Regions from separate parts of the Kitasatospora sp. NPDC041988 genome, predicted to be linked through region 1. Evidence: riboswitches for the same ligand, from Rfam matches in the RefSeq annotation. Region 1 holds a riboswitch; each other region holds the start of a gene.
The links. A riboswitch is a leader RNA that binds a small molecule or an ion and turns the genes downstream of it on or off. The one in region 1 is predicted to bind S-adenosylmethionine.
Positions count from the first base shown of each region.

Region 2: it holds a riboswitch for S-adenosylmethionine, as region 1 does, so the genes downstream of both, ACZ6NC_RS15045 (hypothetical protein) here and thrC (threonine synthase) in region 1, are expected to answer to the same signal.
Region 3: it holds a riboswitch for S-adenosylmethionine, as region 1 does, so the genes downstream of both, ACZ6NC_RS03590 (aminotransferase class V-fold PLP-dependent enzyme) here and thrC (threonine synthase) in region 1, are expected to answer to the same signal.
Region 4: it holds a riboswitch for S-adenosylmethionine, as region 1 does, so the genes downstream of both, ACZ6NC_RS33240 (helix-turn-helix transcriptional regulator) here and thrC (threonine synthase) in region 1, are expected to answer to the same signal.

Region 1 is NZ_JBVJCO010000028.1:129,793-133,984, reverse strand. Features, by position in the region: gene ACZ6NC_RS26445 (alpha,alpha-trehalose-phosphate synthase (UDP-forming)) at 1-130, opposite strand, end outside; gene ACZ6NC_RS26440 (glucosyl-3-phosphoglycerate synthase) at 169-1,176, opposite strand; SAM riboswitch class I at 1,377-1,508, shown strand; gene thrC (threonine synthase) at 1,526-2,821, shown strand; gene ACZ6NC_RS26430 (MoaD/ThiS family protein) at 2,853-3,131, shown strand; gene ACZ6NC_RS26425 (cold-shock protein) at 3,825-4,028, shown strand.
Region 2 is NZ_JBVJCO010000012.1:153,013-157,204, reverse strand. Features, by position in the region: gene ACZ6NC_RS15050 (PTS transporter subunit EIIC) at 1-1,266, shown strand, start outside; SAM riboswitch class I at 1,401-1,542, shown strand; gene ACZ6NC_RS15045 (hypothetical protein) at 1,549-1,824, shown strand; gene ACZ6NC_RS15040 (IclR family transcriptional regulator) at 2,063-2,776, shown strand; gene ACZ6NC_RS15035 (G1 family glutamic endopeptidase) at 2,915-3,646, opposite strand; gene ACZ6NC_RS15030 (hypothetical protein) at 3,797-4,192, opposite strand, start outside.
Region 3 is NZ_JBVJCO010000002.1:142,719-146,910, forward strand. Features, by position in the region: gene ACZ6NC_RS03580 (hypothetical protein) at 262-687, shown strand; gene trpD (anthranilate phosphoribosyltransferase) at 813-1,889, shown strand; SAM riboswitch class IV at 2,002-2,119, shown strand; gene ACZ6NC_RS03590 (aminotransferase class V-fold PLP-dependent enzyme) at 2,170-3,534, shown strand; gene ACZ6NC_RS03595 (Lrp/AsnC ligand binding domain-containing protein) at 3,538-3,819, opposite strand; gene ACZ6NC_RS03600 (rhomboid family intramembrane serine protease) at 3,861-4,192, opposite strand, start outside.
Region 4 is NZ_JBVJCO010000046.1:16,968-21,159, forward strand. Features, by position in the region: gene ACZ6NC_RS33240 (helix-turn-helix transcriptional regulator) at 1-1,890, opposite strand, end outside; SAM riboswitch class IV at 2,151-2,261, opposite strand; gene ACZ6NC_RS33245 (hypothetical protein) at 2,499-2,693, shown strand; gene ACZ6NC_RS33250 (NAD(+)/NADH kinase) at 3,000-3,899, shown strand; gene ACZ6NC_RS33255 (class I SAM-dependent methyltransferase) at 4,057-4,192, shown strand, end outside.

The sequences.
Region 1 (4,192 bases):
CGCCTCCTCCTCTCCGGAGGGTCAGCGTGCCGTCGTCCGCGGTGCTGAACGACACCGGTCCCCGGTTGGAGGCCACCAGGACGGGGGCGGTGCCGGTCGGATTCGAACGTTCGGTCGTGAGATCGCCCATGACTGGTTGGTTGCCGGGGGTCTGCGGACCCAAACCCTTCAGTGCCGGGTGGCGTACTCGGGGACGGTGTGCATCGGAGGGCGTTCGAGGGCGGTGACCGGGTGGGTGTGGGCGGTGAACGCGCGGGTTTCCGGGTCGCGGGTGAACTGGGTGAGCAGCGGGTGCACCAGGTCGGCGGAGGCCTTGAGCCGGTGGGTGCGGTCGAGCCGTTCCAGTGCCGTGCGGTAGATGGTGGCGGCCATCCGGCCGAGCGCCTGGCCGTCCTGGTGGCGGTGGTGGCGGACGCCGACGTCCACCTGGGCGAGGGCGTCCAGGCCGGCGGTCTCCAGGGCGTCGACCAGCAGGCCGAGTTCGACGCCGTAACCGGTGGGGAACGGGAGGCGTTCGAGCAGGGAGCGGCGGGCCGCGTACTCGCCGCCGAGGGGCTGGACGAAACCGGCGAGTTCCGGCCAGTGCAGGTTGAGCAGCGGGCGGGCGACCAGCTCGGTGACCCGGCCGCCGCCGGCCGGCACCACGGCTCCGTCGGTCTCCAGCGGCCTGTCGTACATGGCCTTGACCAGCTGGATCTCCGGCTCGGTGAGCAGTGGGCCGATGATGCCGGAGACGAACGCCGGGTCGAACTCGCGCAGGTCGGCGTCGACGAAGCAGACGATCTCCCCGCTGGTGACCAGCAGCGAGCGCCAGAGCACCTCGCCCTTGCCGGGGGCGGCCGGCAGCCGGGGGAGGATGTCGTCGCGGTGGACCACCCGGGCGCCGGCCTCGGCGGCCGCGGCGGCGGTGCGGTCGGCGGAGCCGGAGTCGATCACGACCAGTTCGTCGACCAGTGGCAGGCGTTCCATCAGCTCGCGGCGGATGGTGCGGACGATGTCGCCGACGGTGGCCTCCTCGTCCAGGGCGGGCAGGACGACGCTGACGGTGCCCGCGCGGCCGGCGGCCCGCTTGGCGTCCAGCAGGGTGCGCACCGGACGGTCGGCCGCGCTCCACGAGCGGCGGCGCAGCCAGGACGCCGCCTGCGGGAGGAGCTCGGGTGTCGGGTCGGCGGGCACGGGTCTCTCCTCGGCGGGATCGGTCGGGACGGGCTGGGTCGGGCTGGGTCGGGATCGGGCGGGTCGGGACTGGCTGGGACGGGTCATCTCGCGTGGCGGACGGTCCCGTTCAGGGTTGACGCCTTCGGATACAGTCTTCGTACAGCGGTCGGACCTTCGCACGCCGGGGTCACCGTTGAGCAAGACCAACAACTTCACAGAGCTCATCCAGAGGGACTGAGGGAACGGCCCGTTGACGTCCCGGCAACCTTCTCGCGCGGCCGTCACGGGCCCCGGCGGGACAGGTGCCAATTCCGGCCTGTGGCGCGACCGCGCCACGGGGAAGATGAGGAGAGAGGCCTCCGCCATCATGGCTATCACTGCGACTCGCGTTTCCGGCGCTGCACCCGTAACCGTTGACCTCGGCCCCGCCGCCGCGCTGTCCTGTCGCGAGTGCGGCTCCCGGTTCCCGCTCGGTCCGAGCTTCGCCTGCCTGGAGTGCTTCGGGCCGCTGGAGATCGCGTACGACTTCGGCAGTGAGGCCGCGGAGGAGCTGCGCAAGCGGATCGAGGCCGGTCCGGCGTCGATCTGGCGGTACGCGCCGCTGCTGCCCGTGCCGGCCGATGTGGCCGGGAAGCCCAACCTGAACCCCGGCTGGACCCCGCTGGTGAAGGCGGACAACCTGGGCCGCGAGCTCGGGTTCACCGCCCAGCTGCACATCAAGGACGACTCCGGCAACCCGACCCACTCGTTCAAGGACCGCGTGGTCGCCTGTGCGATCGAGGCGGCGCGGGCGTTCGGTTTCACCACGCTCTCCTGCTCCTCGACCGGCAACCTGGCCGGTGCGGTGGGCGCCGCGGCCGCCCGGGCCGGTTTCAAGTCCTGCGTGTTCATCCCGCACGACCTGGAGCAGGGCAAGGTCGTGATGGCCGGTGTCTACGGCGGTGAGCTGGTCGGCATCGAGGGCAACTACGACGATGTGAACCGCTTCTGCTCGGAGCTGATCGGCGACCCGGCCGGCGAGGGCTGGGGCTTCGTCAACGTCAACCTGCGCCCGTACTACGGCGAGGGCTCCAAGACGCTGGCGTACGAGATCTGCGAGCAGCTGGGCTGGCGCCTGCCGGAGCAGATCGTGATCCCGATCGCTTCGGGTTCGCAGCTGACCAAGATCGACAAGGGCCTGCAGGAGCTGGTCAGGCTCGGTCTGGTCGAGGACCGGCCGTACCGGATCTTCGGTGCCCAGGCGGCGGGCTGCTCGCCGGTGTCGGCGGCCTACAAGGCCGGCAGCGACGTGATCCGCCCGGTCAAGCCGGACACCATCGCCAAGTCGCTGGCGATCGGCAACCCGGCCGACGGCCCGTACGTGCTGGACATCGCCCGCCGCACCGGCGGCGCCGTCGAGGACGTGACGGACGCCGAGGTGGTGGCCGCGATCAAGCTGCTGGCCCGGACCGAGGGCATCTTCGCCGAGACCGCGGGCGGGGTGACCGTCGGAGTACTGAAGAAGCTGGTCGAGACCGGGCAGCTGGACCCGGCCAAGGAGACCGTCGCGATCAACACCGGCGACGGCCTGAAGACGCTGGACGCCGTCTCCGACGCCGGGATGACCGCCGTCATCCGCCCGACGCTGGCCTCGTTCCGCGACGCCGGTCTCGCGTCCGCCTGACCCCTCCACCCCGCCGCAAGGAGAAGCCCCCATGAGCGCCAACGTCCGCATCCCGACCATCCTGCGCACCTACACCGGCGGCGCCGCCGAGGTGGCCGCCGAGGGTTCCACCCTCGGCGAGGTCATCGCCGACCTGGAGAAGAACCACGCCGGGATCGCCGCCCGGATCCTGGACGACACCGGCAAGCTGCGCCGTTTCGTGAACGTCTACGTCAATGACGACGACGTGCGGTTCGCGGAGGGCCTGGCGACCGGGATCGCGGACGGCGCGAGTGTTTCGATCATTCCCGCGGTGGCCGGCGGCTGCTGAGCCGCGCCACTGACGGACGGCCGTCCGGGTGTACGGAATTTCGTACACCCGGACGGCCGTCGCATTTCCCGGAGCGCTTCCTGGAGTGCTTCCGGGCGTTCCCGGGCGTTCCCGGGGAGTTCCCGGACGCTTCCGGTGCTGCTTTGCAGGCCGCCTGCCCGGTCGTTTTCCCCGGCCGTCGCCGCGCGCCGCATTCCGGCGGGAATATTTACCGGGCCAGTCGGAGTAGAGTGTCGCTCGGCCGGGAAGAGGGCCTCCCCTCCCCCTCACCCCGGTCGTCGCCCCCCTGTCGCGCCCGTACCGCCGGTGTCTGTCCGGCCGCTGAGACCGGCGCCGGGCCCGCGGCCGTGAAACATGTCAGGCCGATGTCAGAATTCTTGAGGGCATTTGGGTAATTCGTCCGCTATGTCCGGCGTGAAATGTGAAGTTCCTGAGCTTTTGGTCCGTCCTGTCCCCTGACGGGCCGGGGGAATTCCCGGTGGCTGGCCCTGTTGCAGAGGGCGTCGATCCGGATACATTCAGCCGCGGTCGACGCAATCGCCCCTTCATCGGACACCGTCCGATGGTCTCGGCGGGGGATTGTGGCGTGCACGGCTGCGCCCAGGGGGGGTTCCCCGGGCCGGCCTCAAACCAGACCCGGGCCCGCGACCTGCGGGCGCGTGAAGGGCCAGCACAGCACTAGGGGAGTTCGGAATGGCTCAGGGCACCGTCAAGTGGTTCAACGCGGAGAAGGGCTACGGCTTCATCGCGGTCGACGGTGGTGCGGACGTCTTCGTCCACTACAGCGCGATCCAGATGGACGGCTACCGCACCCTTGAGGAGGGCCAGCGGGTCGAGTTCGAGATCTCTCAGGGGCAGAAGGGCCCGCAGGCGGACATGGTCCGCGCGGCGGTCTGACCTTTCCGGCACCCAGGAGTTCGGCTCGGCCCATCGGCTGGTGCACCTCTTGCTTCGCCACGGGCCCGTGCGACACGCGTCGCACGGGCCCGTCGCCGTGTCCGGGGAGTGGCCGGTACGGCTCGCGGGTTGCCCATTGGGCTTGCACTCGCCCACCCAGAGTG
Region 2 (4,192 bases), on a different contig from region 1:
GCCCGGGAGGGCCCCGGCACCGGTGCCGCCGTCGGCGCCGAGGACCTGGCCCGGCGCGGCGCGGCGATCAGGGCGGAGGCCGGGGCCAGGAACGCGACCCCGGTCAAGCTCGCGCTGCGCCGGATCGCGAACGTCTTCGTGCCGCTGATCCCCGCGCTGATCGGCTGCGGCATCGTGGCCGGTGTCAACGGCGCGCTCACCAACCTCGGTTGGGCTCCCGGCCTGGTGCCGGCGCTCACCGCGATCTCCTCGGGGTTCATGTCCCTGCTCGCCGTCTTCGTCGGCTACAACACGGCGAGGGAGTTCGGCGGCACACCCGTGCTGGGCGGCGCCGTGGCCAGTGTGACCGTCTACGCGGGGGTCTCCAAGGTGGAGGTCTTCGGCCACCACCTCGCGCCGGGCCAGGGCGGGGTGATCGGAGCGCTCGCCGCCGCACTGCTGGCGGTCCAGGTCGAACGGTGGACCCGGCGGGTGATGCCCGACGCCCTCGACGTCCTGCTCACTCCGACGGTCACCGTGCTCGTCACCGGCCTGGCCACCCTGTTCGGCCTGATGTTCGTCGCCGGAGAGGTCTCCACGGCGATCGGCGATCTCGCCACCTGGCTGCTGTCCCACGGCGGCGCCCTTGCCGGGCTGGTGCTCGGGGGTCTGTTCCTCCCCCTGGTCATGCTCGGCCTGCACCAGGCGCTGATCCCGATCCACACCACCCTGATCCAGCAGCAGGGCTCCACCGAGCTGCTGCCGATCCTCGCCATGGCCGGGGCCGGACAGGTCGGCTGCGCCGTCGCCGTCTACCTGCGGCTGCGCGGCAACGCCTCGATCAGGGCGACCATCAGGTCCGCCCTGCCCGCGGGGTTCCTCGGCATCGGCGAGCCGCTGATCTACGGGGTCTCGCTCCCACTCGGGCGGCCGTTCGTCACGGCCTGTCTCGGCGGTGCCTGCGGCGGGGCCGTGGTGGGGCTGCTGGGCCAGCTCGGTGCCACCATCGGCTCGACCGCCATCGGCCCCTCCGGTTGGGCGCTGTTCCCGTTGCTGACCGGCTCACGCGGCCTCGGGGTCAGCGCGGCCGTCTACGCCGCCGGTCTGGTGACGGGATACGCCACAGGCCTCCTGGCCACCTACTACTTCGGCTTCACCCGCGAGATGCTCGACGAGCTCGATGCCCTCGCGCCGAAGCACGGTCCGGCCACCGACGCCGCCACCCCGGCCGAGGCCCCCGGGTCCTTCGGCGCCGGCCTCGACACACCTGCGGCCCCGAAGTCATGAACGCGGGTGCGCAGCTGCGAATGCCGCCACTCACGTCGGCCGGGGGAGGCAGAGACCCGTCTCGAACACCTCGCGATCACCCGGCACGGGAGGCCGTTGGCAGAGCGGCGCGACGGTCTTGTATGGTTTCTGGCGAATCATCCAGAGGGGTGGAGGGATCGGCCCTACGAAGCCCCGGCAACTCCCCGGTCATGTCGACGCCCGACCACGGGCCCGACCGCCGGGATCAGTGCCAACTCCGGCCCGGCGCCAACGTGGCGCCGGGAGAGATGAGGAGAAGCGGTGCTCTCTCTGCCCTCCGTCGCCTGGGATCCGCGCGCGCTGAAGCGGCCCGCCCCGAGCGACGTCCCCGGCGCCCCTGACGTCCCTGACGTCGCCGGCGCCCCCGACGCGTCCGCCCCCGCGTGCCCGCGCACGTCGTCCGCCGTACCGCTCACCGTGCCCCGCACCACGCCGCACACCGGACGCCGCACCACGCCGCACGCCGGACGCCGCACGCCGGGCGCCCCGGCGTGGGCCGCCATGCCGACCCCCGTCGCCGGCGCCCGCACACGCTGACCGGACGCCCGCCCCGGGCTTCGGCCCGCCGGACGCGACGCGCCCCCTCGGCTCCTCGGCTCCTCGGACGCGACGCGCTCTCCCCCACCCCTCCCCGGCTCCTACCGGCGGCCCCGCAACGGCGCGGGACGTGACCCACCCGACACACCGCCGACGGCGCCGCGCGCCGATTCCGCCTGCCGCCACCGTGCGGCCGGCGGGTCAACCGCGCCTCGAAGAAAGAGACTTGGTACTACCCATGGACAACACCAGCGGTGTCGGCGTTCTCGACAAGGCCGCTCTGGTGCTCAGCGCACTGGAGTCAGGCCCCGCCACGTTGGCGGGGCTGGTCGCCGCCACCGGTCTGGCGCGGCCCACGGCCCACAGACTCGCCGTCGCACTCGAACACCACCGACTGGTCACCAGGGACATGCAGGGCCGGTTCATCCTCGGCCCCCGTCTCTCCGAACTCTCCGCCGCCGCGGGCGAGGACCGGCTGCTCGCCACCGCGGGCCCGGTCCTGACCCACCTGCGCGACGTCACCGGCGAGAGCGCACAGCTCTACCGCCGCCAGGGCGAGATGCGGATCTGCGTAGCCGCCGCCGAGCGGCTCTCCGGCCTGCGGGACACCGTCCCGGTCGGCAGCACCCTGCCGATGAAGGCCGGCTCGGCCGCCCAGGTCCTGCTGGCCTGGGAGGAGCCCGAGCGCCTCCACCGCGGCCTCCAGGGCGCCCGCTTCACCGCCACCGCACTGAGCGGCGTCCGCCGCCGCGGCTGGGCCCAGTCGATCGGCGAACGCGAACCGGGCGTGGCGTCGGTCGCCGTACCCGTCCGCGGCCCCTCCAACCGCGTCGTGGCCGCCGTCTCCGTCTCCGGCCCGATCGAGCGCCTGACCCGCCACCCCGGCCCCCTGCACGCCCAGGCCGTCATCGAAGCCGCCCGCCACCTCACTGAGGCCCTGCGCCGGACCTGACCACCGACAGACCACCGACAGACCAGCATCCGACCGGCCATCCGACCGACCGTCCCTTCTCCGCGGACGGTTCGGCGCCCTTCCCCGCGTAGAACGACACGGCGGAGCCCGCGACCGGGTGCCGGGCAGCCGCCATGCTCAGCTGTGTTTCCACATCACGTCGAAGGCCGTCCCGCCGGCGGTCAGCGCTCCAGGCGCGGCCCTTTCGACACCGTCCCTGACCATGGTGATGTCCTCGGGAAAATTGGCCCCGAGGCTCATTCCGTTGACGTAGCAGTCGGTGAACGAAACCTTGCCGAAGTCGGCCAACGGCCGCACCCCGCCGGACTGCCTGGTCGGCGCCTCGGCGACCACTTCGGCCGTCATCCGCTTGGGGTCCGTTCCGTCCGGCGGCTTCGTAGAGGTGGTTTCGACCCACTTCTGCGTGACGTCGCGGAGGGTGAGCTCGTACGTCTCACCGACGTAGACGACACTGGCCTCAAGCAGGTCGCCGGGCACGACCGGGTCGTTGTACACAACCGGGTACGCCGGCAACATCTCGTACCAGGCGTAGTACTCCGGCGTGCCACCATCGCAGCTCACGGCGACGCCGGTCTGCTCAAGAATCCGGCCGGTCTTCCAGCCGTCCAGGCCGACCCAGAAGGCCGCACTCGCGTCGGGGTCGCTGCAGTCCGCGGCCGGCTGGATCCAACTGGCGCGCACTTCGGTGAAGTCGTAGGCCTTGCCGGTCGCGACGTAACCGGACCACTTCCTGCCCTCGGCAAGGGGCTGCGGCTGCGCGGCGAGCGCTGTGGGCGCCAGGGGCACGCTGCCGAAGAGCGCCAGCGCGGCAACCGCGGCGACCAACGCGAGGTGACGTCGTGCGCGCATGCTTGCTCCATGAAAGGCGTCGTGCGGCAGTGAACGGCCGGTCACTCGGCGACGGCAGCAGGGTTCATCTCCATGCAAACCACTCAACGGCAGGTCGGCAACCCGGCGGTTCGGTCCGCCTGGCACCCGCTCGCCGGTGAGCCGCTGTGGTCAGACTCGACGGGGTGGCCCTGGCGGTGCGGTCTGCGCGGACGACACGTGCTTGAGCTGCAGCACGGGCCGTTGCAGTGACGCGTCGACGGACGAGTAGAGACTGACCCGGAAGGCCCAGGCACCGCCGTCCGTCTCGGGTTGCTCGCGCTCGCCCCACCCGACGAGTGCCCGCGTGAGCGCCGGGACCGTGTCCTCGTCGTACGTTCCCACGGTCGACTGGACGACCGGCAGGAGCGCCGACACCGGCGGGCTGCCGGGGACGAGGGTGTACTCGTAGCGTGCGCCGATCGCGATCGTCCGGCCCGCCGGGTCGCCATCGAAGACGGTGTCGAACATCGCCGTGAGCGGATTGTGGTCGGGTGGGTCCCAGGGGCCGATGGCGATGGCGCCGGT
Region 3 (4,192 bases), on a different contig from region 1:
TTCGAAGGCCCCTTCGACCCCCTTGCCCAGCGTGTCGCTGCACGCCCGCGCGGCCCGCGGGGAGTAAGGGGAGTGGCCGTTCTGTCGGCCGTACGGGTGGACTGCACCGTCGAGGGTGACGCGCCGTCCTCCGGGCGGGTGAGTCGTGGGCGCGGCGGCTTGAGATGGATCTCGCGGGAGCGGCTCGGCGGCCGGTGATCGGGAGTAGCATCCGGGTTGAGGCGAACGTGGTCCGGATCACACTTTGAGGGAGCAGGGCCCATGGCGTACACGACCGACGAGACGCTGACCGTTCTCGTCTACAGCCACGACCGCAACACCCGCGAGCAGGTGCGGACGGCGCTCGGCCGCCGGCCGGCAGCGGACCTGCCGGAGCTGTCCTACCTGGAGTGCGCGACGACCCCCGCGGTGCTGAAGGCACTGGAGAAGGGGGGCGTGGACCTCTGCGTGCTCGACGGCGAGGCGGTACCGGCCGGCGGGCTGGGGCTCGGACGGCAGCTGAAGGACGAGATCTACGGCTGCCCGCCCGTGCTGGTGCTGATCGGCCGGCCGCAGGACTCCTGGCTGGCCGCCTGGAGCCGGGCCGACGCGGCGATCTCCCAGCCGGTGGACCCGGTGGCGCTGGCCGAGGCCGCCGCCACCCTGCTCCGGGCCCGGCTGGCGAAGCGGACGCCGGCCACCCGTTAGAGGAGGCGCATCTCAGCAGGAGAGAAGAAGGGTCGCGGCGGGACGGTGGCGTCCCGCCGCTCGATAGGCTGACTCCAACCCTACGGAGATCCCTTTCCGGGAACCGACGAGAGCTGGAGTCAGCCATGGTGAACGTGAACCCTGCGAACGGCGGCAAGGACCCCGTGCAGGTGGTCCGCACCTGGCCGGACATCCTGTCGGCGCTGTTGCGGGGCGAGGACCTGGGCCAGGCGGACACCGCGTGGGCGATGGACCGGATCATGAGCGGCGAGGCCTCCCCGGCCCAGGTGGCGGGCTTCATGGTGGCGCTGCGGGCCAAGGGCGAGACGGTCGGGGAGATCGCCGGCCTGGTGGACTCGATGTACGCGCACGCCGAGCCGCTCTCCATCCCCGGCCCGGCGGTGGACGTCGTCGGCACCGGCGGCGACCGCGCCAGGACCGTCAACATCTCGACCATGTCGGCGATCGTGGCGGCGGCGGCCGGCGCCAAGGTGGTCAAGCACGGCAACCGGGCCGCCTCCTCGGCGAGCGGCTCCTCGGACGTGCTGGAGAAGCTGGGCATCGCCCTCGACCTCTCCGCCCGGCGGGTCGCCGAGGTGGCCGAGGAGATCGGGCTCACCTTCTGCTCCGCCGCCATGTTCCACCCGTCGATGCGGCACGCCGCCACGGCCCGGCGCGACCTCGGGGTGCCGACGGCGTTCAACATCCTGGGCCCGCTGACCAACCCGGCCAAGGTGACGGCCCACGCGATCGGCTGCTTCGACACCAGGCTGGCCGGGCTGATCGCCGGGGTGCTGGCCCGGCGCGGCTCCAGCGCGCTGGTCTTCCGCGGCGACGACGGCCTGGACGAGCTGACCATCACCACCACCTCGCGGGTCTGGATCGTGCGCGGCGGCGAGGTCGGCGAGACCACCTTCGACCCGCGCGAGGTCGGCATCGAGCTGGTCGGCATCGAGGCGCTGCGCGGCGCGGACCCGGCGTACAACGCGGACGTCGCCCGTCGGCTGCTGGCCGGGGAGCGCGGGCCGGTCCGGGACGCCGTCCTGCTGAACACGGCGGCGGCGCTGGTGGCGCTGGACCTCACCGACGCGCCGCTCACCGAGCAGCTGGCCGCGGGCATGGAGCGGGCCGCGGCCGCCATCGACTCGGGCGCCGCACTGGACCTGCTGAACCGCTGGTCGGAGGCCACCAGCAAGGCGTGAGGCGGTGGTTGGGGCCCGTACGGGGGAGTGACCCCCGTGCGGGCCCCTTGTGCTGTCCGGATGGCGGACCTGTGTTTGACCACCCGGCGGACGCGACCTAGAGTCTTCGGCAGGTCATGAGTGACAGCGCAGAGCCCCAGCTTGCTGTCCGGCAACCCTCCGTCCGTGGCGGGGTGCCCTGGGTGAGGACCGGGTCCCGCGGCAATCCGTCCGCGTGACAAGCGCGGACGCCGGCTGACACGTACTCCCGGGGTCCTGACCCCCGAAGGAGTGCATCCTCATGTCCGTTGCCACCGAACTCTGCGCCCCCCTCGCCGTCCTGGGCCACGACGTCCAGGTCCCGCTGGCCAGCGGCGAGAAGGTCGGGTACGCGGCGCTCGACTACGCCGCCAGCTCCCCGGCGCTCCAGCGGGTCTGGGACGACGTCGCCGCCTACGCCCCCTACTACGGCAGCGTGCACCGCGGCGCCGGCTACCTGTCGCAGCTCTCCACCGACCTGTTCGAGCAGAGCCGCCGTACCGTCGCCGACTTCCTCGGCCTGCGCGAGGGCGACCAGGTGGTCTTCACCCGGGCCACCACCGACTCGCTGAACCTGCTGGCCGGCGCCGTCCCGGCCGGCACCCGGGTCTTCGCGTTCGAGACCGAGCACCACGCCTCGCTGCTGCCCTGGGCCCACGCCGGACTGGACGTCACCTACCTGCGCGCGCCGCGCTCGCGGGCCGAGGCGGTCGCCGCCCTGGACGCCGCGCTGGCCGAGGCCCCCGAGGGCCCCAAGCTGCTCTGCGTCACCGGCGCCTCCAACGTCACCGGCGAGCTCTGGCCGGTCGCCGAGCTGACCGGGACCGCGCACCGGTACGGCGCCCGGGTGGTGCTGGACGCCGCACAGCTCGCCCCGCACCACCGGGTCTCGGTGCGCGAGCTGGACGTGGACTGGATCGCCTTCTCCGGCCACAAGATCTACGCGCCGTTCGGCGCCGGAGTGCTGGCCGGCCGCGCCGACTGGCTGGACGCGGCCGAGCCCTACCTGGCCGGCGGCGGCGCCACCCGTACGGTGGCCCGGGAGGCCGACGGTTCGGTGGCCGTCCAGTGGCACACCGGCCCGGCCCGGCACGAGGCCGGCTCGCCGAACGTGATCGGCGCCTACGCCATCGCCTCGGCCTGCCGGGCGCTCACCGAGGCCGGCTTCGACGCGCTGGAGGCCCGCGAGCAGCAGCTGATCGCCCGACTGCAGGCCGGCCTGGCGGAGGTCCCGCAGGTCAAGGTGCTCAACCTGTTCGGTGCCGACTCGGCCCGGGTGGGCGTGCTCTCCTTCGTCGTCCAGGGCTGGAACAGCTCGCACTTCTCGGCCGCGCTCTCCGCCGAGTACGGCATCGGGGTGCGCGACGGCCTGTTCTGCGCGCACCCGCTGGTGCGCACGCTGCTCGGCGACGAGGAGGTGGCACCGTCCGAGTGCGGCGCGCCGGAGCCGTCGCTGCCGGGCGAGCGGAGCCTGAACGCGATCCGGGTCAGCTTCGGCGCCGGTACCCCGGACGAGCACATCGAGCGCTTCCTGACCGCCGTCCGCGAGCTGGTCACGGACGGCGCGGCCTGGAACTACCGCAACGAGGGCGGCCGCTGCGTCGTCGACACGCGGCGGGAGGGCTGAACCCTACTCGTCGAGGCCGAGGGCGAAGGCGGCCTCCAGGTCGTGCTGGGAGTAGGTGCGGAAGGCGATCTGGGTCTCGGTGTGGGCCACGCCCGGGACCTTGTTCAGCCGGCCGGGGATCACGTCGGCCAGGTCGTCGTGCCGGCGCACCCGCACCATCGCCACCAGGTCGTAGCCGCCGGTGACCGAGTAGACCTCACTGACGCCCTCGATGGCCGCGATCGCCTCGGCGATCTCCGGGATGCGGTCGACGCTGGTCTTGATCAGGACGATGGCGGTGATCACTGTTCGGGCTCCTTTGTGAGGTGCGGCCAGCGTATCGGGCGTCAGCCGGACCGTCGCGAGGGGCGGGTGGCCAGCGTGCAGGCGTACAGGAAGCCGGCCGAGAAGCCGATCACGTGCACGAGGTAGGCCACCCCGGGCCCGGCCGAGTGCACCGACCACCACTGCAGGGCGAACCAGAGCCCGAGCACCAGCCAGGCCGGGAACCGCAGCGGCAGGAAGAGCAGCAGCGGTACCAGCGTGGTGACGCGGGAGCGCGGGTGCAGCCGCAGGTAGGCGCCGAGGACGGCCGAGATCGCCCCCGAGGCGCCGATCAGCACCCGGGTCGAGTCCGGCGAGTGCGCCTCGGCCAGCGCGAAGCCGTAGGTGGCGAGCG
Region 4 (4,192 bases), on a different contig from region 1:
GTCGCCCCGGTGGTCGGTGGCCTGCTCCCGGTCGGGCGCGGGCAGCAGCGACGGGTACCAGTACGCGATCCAGGCGCGCAGGCCGTCGGCGGTGCCCGCATCGGCGGGTGCGGCCTCGAACCGCTCCAGCGCGGCGACGCCCTCCTCGGCGCGGCCGTGCCAGAACAGGTAGCGGATCGACTTCAGCTCGTGCCGCCGGGCGGTCTCCTCGTCCGCCACCGTGCCGGGCAGGGTGGGCACGCACTCGATCGCGGCGGCGCTGACCGCCCCGCCGGGCACCCCGAGGCCGGCGTCGCCCCCGGCGGTCCCGAAGCCCCCGGTGCTCGTGGGGCTGCTGCCGGCTGCCTTGACCGGGGCGTCCGGCCCGGGCGTGCCCGGCACGCCGTCCGGACCGGCCACGGCGCCCGAGCCGATCCCGTGCGCCGTACCGAAGCCCCCCGTGCTCGGCGCTCCCGCCGCGCTCTCGGCGCTTCCGGCCGAGCCTGCCACCACCACACCGAGGCCACCGAAGCCCCTCACCCCGGCCGCGCCGAACCCGCCGAACCCGCGCGTGCTCCCGAAGCCGCCCGTACTCGGGCCGCCGGCCTCCACGCCGGCCGGCACCGCGGGCGCGAGCGACAGCGGCAGCTGCGGCGCGGCCCGCGGCCCGGCTCCCGCCACCGGGGCCGCGGCCAGGGCCTCGTCCGGGGCGGCAACGGGAGCTGCGACCAGGACCGCCCACGGCGACCGCAGGTGCCCCTCCGCCACCCTCGCGTGCCCGACCACCGTCTCCGCCGCCGCCCCGGACACCCGCAGGAGCTCGCCCGCCCGCCGGTGCAGCCCGGCCAGCTCGTGCGGCCGCATCGCGGCCAGCAGGTCACCGGCGGCGGTCGGGTGGCGGAAGCCGCCGTCCCGGAAGAGGCCCGCCGACTGGAGCAGGTAGAGCGCCCTGGGCAGCGAGTCCGGGGCGAGCAGCAGCAGTTCGGCGAGGAGTTCGGGCGTGCTGGACGCACCGAGCACCGCGACGCCGCGGGCGTAGCGCAGCGCGAGCGGGTCGATCCGGTGCAGGCAGTGCATCAGCCCTCGCCGGTAGCCCTCCCCGACCGCCAGCTCCGTCGCCGGGGCCGGCCCGCCCACACGTTCCTGGTCACCGATCAGGGCCCGGACGAGCAGCGGGTTGCCGCCGGTCAGGGCGTGCGCGTCGGCGGCCAGCCGGGCGGCGGCCGCGTCGCCGAGGCGTTCCCGGAACAGCGCGGCCACGAGGTCCCCCGGGAGCAGGTCGAGCCGGATGTGCTGGTGGTGCGGCTGGCGGGCGAGTTCGACCTCGAAGAAGGGGTTGGGCGGGGTCATCGTCTCGCGCGAGCTCAGGACGGTGAGCACGCCGGCGTTGCGGGTACGGCGGACGAGGTAGAGCAGGAACTCCAGGGACTGCGGGTCGGTGTCCTGTCGGTCGTCGACCGCGATCAGGACGGGGGCGCGTTCAGCGAGCCCGCGGACGAGGGCGAACAGGCCCTCCAGTGTGCGTTGGGTGAGCCGGCCGGGTGCGCCGTCCGCCGTGGGGCGGGCGCCCTCGGCGGCGCCCTGGGCGAGCAGGGTCTCCGCCGCGGCCGCCTCCTCCGGTTCGAGGGCGGCGCCCTGGAGGAGCTGGCGGGCGAGGCCGAGCGGGAACTCGCGCTCCAGCGGCGAGCCGGTGCCGACGAGCACGGTCGCCCCGCGGTCCGCCGCGGTGTCGGTGAACGCGTACAGCAGGTCGCTGCGGCCGCTGCCGACGGACCCGTGCAGGACGATCACGCCTCCGGTGCCGGCCGTGCACCGGTCGAACGCCTCGTGCAGGCGCCGGTACTCGGGCTCCCGGCCGGCCGGCAGAGCTCTCGGGAGGTCACGTGGAGCGGGCGCAGGGAAGGTGGACATCCGTCCTCCTGAAGCAGGCGCGCAGGGAGGGCGGGCCGCGGGGCGCTCCTCCTCACGCGGGGTCGGGGTGAGGGGATCGGACGGACCGGCCGCGGTCCGGGCGTTCAGTTGCCCGGCCGGCCGGTCACCGTCGGCGACAGAGGGAGCTGGCGCGCCGACGCAGGTCGACGTCGAGCCTGGCCACCAGCCTGAGGCCCGCGCTGTGCCGCCCGCCCGCCCGCTGTTCCACGACCTTCTCCGTCCCCCGCCCACCCCGGCCATGACTGCGCTTGCGGCACGAGGCCATGCCGCCTGGCTCTCCCCGGGACGCCCCACCGCAGGGTGGGGGGGCCAGTCAGCCGGCCGGGGCCTGGGGCCTGTCCTCCAAGTCCCGCCTTCCCGGCGGCCCTGGGCTGACGTTCTTCGCCAGTCCCGAGTCTAGGAAGGCGTCGGCGATCCCGTCAATCGGCGTCCGGCCCGTCAGCAGCCACGTCACGGCGGGCCGGGCGCCCGGCGACACCCTCCCGCAAGATGGCGCAACACCGCTGCCACAGTGGGCCGGTGGGCGGTGGCCCGGTTTCGGCCGGCCCCCGAATTGACGGTTGGTCAGAAGCGGCAGGGTGGCCCCGGTGGAGGAATCCGCCCGGGGCACCGCGGCCGCGGCGGCCCGGCGGCGGCACCCCGGCCCAGCCGGCCCGGCGGCGGTTCGGGTACGGGAGGCGGCAGCCGGCACCCTGCACGGCGTGGCCCGCCACGCCGTGGACCCGGACAACGCCCGGCGCCTGTGGACGCTCTCGGAGGACCTGCTCGCGGACGCCGGCTGACCCGCCCGGCCGCTGCGGGTGGGCCGCCGGGCCGCACCTGCGGGACGGACGGCCGGCCATGGCTGGCGGCACCACACCCCGCGCCCGCACCACACGGGTGCCGCAGGAGTGACGGCCACCCCGCACGCGGGAGCTCCCCGGACCTGCCGGGCCTCGCGGCCGGTGGCCGGATCCGCCGGCGCGGTCACGCCGAGCAGCGGATCGGTCACCGGCCCGGCGGCGATCCGCCGAGGACACCGGCGACGGACCGAAGCCCGGCGGTGACCTTGAAGCCGGCGACCGGCTGTGCGTGACTGGAGGGAGCACGTGAGCAACAGCGGCCTGGTCGACATCGAGGTGCTCCGGATGGGATTCATCGGCACGGTGGGGCTGGTGCTCCACCCCGAGCGCACCTGCGCGCCCACTGTGGAGGCCGTGGTCCGGTGGAGCCGGGCCCGCGGTACGAAGGTCCTGGGGCTGGCGGCGGAGGTGGCACGGATCGGCTGCGAGGCCATTCCGGTCGAGTCCGAGGAGATGACCGCGAGCGCCGACCTGATGATCAGCCTGGGCGGGGACGGCACCATGCTGCGCGCCATGCGGCTCGCGACCGGGGGCCACGCGCCCGTCCTGGGCGTCAACGTCGGACGCCTGGGCTTCCTCGCCGAGGTCGACATCCCGGAACTCCCCGCCGCGCTGGATGCCATCGACGACCGCCGCTTCACCGTGGAGGTCCGCTCCGGGGTCCACGCCCGCTTCGGGGCCGCCCAGGAGACGGCCCTCAATGACGTCGTTCTCCTGCGCAGCCCGGGGCACAAGTCCGCGGCGGTCGCCATACGGGTCCAGGACCAGCCCTTCGTGTCCTACACCGCCGACGCGGTCGTCGTCGCCACACCGACCGGCTCCACCGCGTACAGCTTCTCCGCCGGCGGCCCGATCGTCTCCCCCAACGCCGAGGGGCTGCTGATCACGCCCGTGGCTCCGCATGCCGCGTTCAACCGCTCCGTCTTCCTCTCCAGCGGCGAGCGGCTTCGACTGGAGGTCCTGCCGCACAGCGGCGACCTCGCCGTCGAGGCCGACGGCCTCCTGACCGGCCACGTCTCACCGGGCGACGTCGTCGACGTGACCATGCTGCCCGCCGCCGCACGCGTCGTTCGACTCGGCCACACCACCTTCTACCAGCGGGCCCAGCGCAAGCTCCGGCTCACCGGCTCGGCGGAACACGGCTAAGAGCATCCTTCCGCTCCGCTCCGCGCTCGACGTGGAGGGGCGTCGACAGTGCGGTGAGGACCCGTGGCACGCGGGAGCCCCCCGGCAACGGCCGAGGCCCGCCGGGCGGCGCGAAAATCCAGGCACGGACGGCGCAGCCCGTGCCAGGATGCTCGGCATGTCGAGTCGCGCACTGAGCTTCGGAGTGATGGCGGAAGCCTACGAGCGGTTCCGGCCGGGGTATCCCACGGAGCTTTTTGACCTGGTGACGGCGTACGCGGGCCGTCCGCTGCGGACCGCCCTGGAGATCGGCG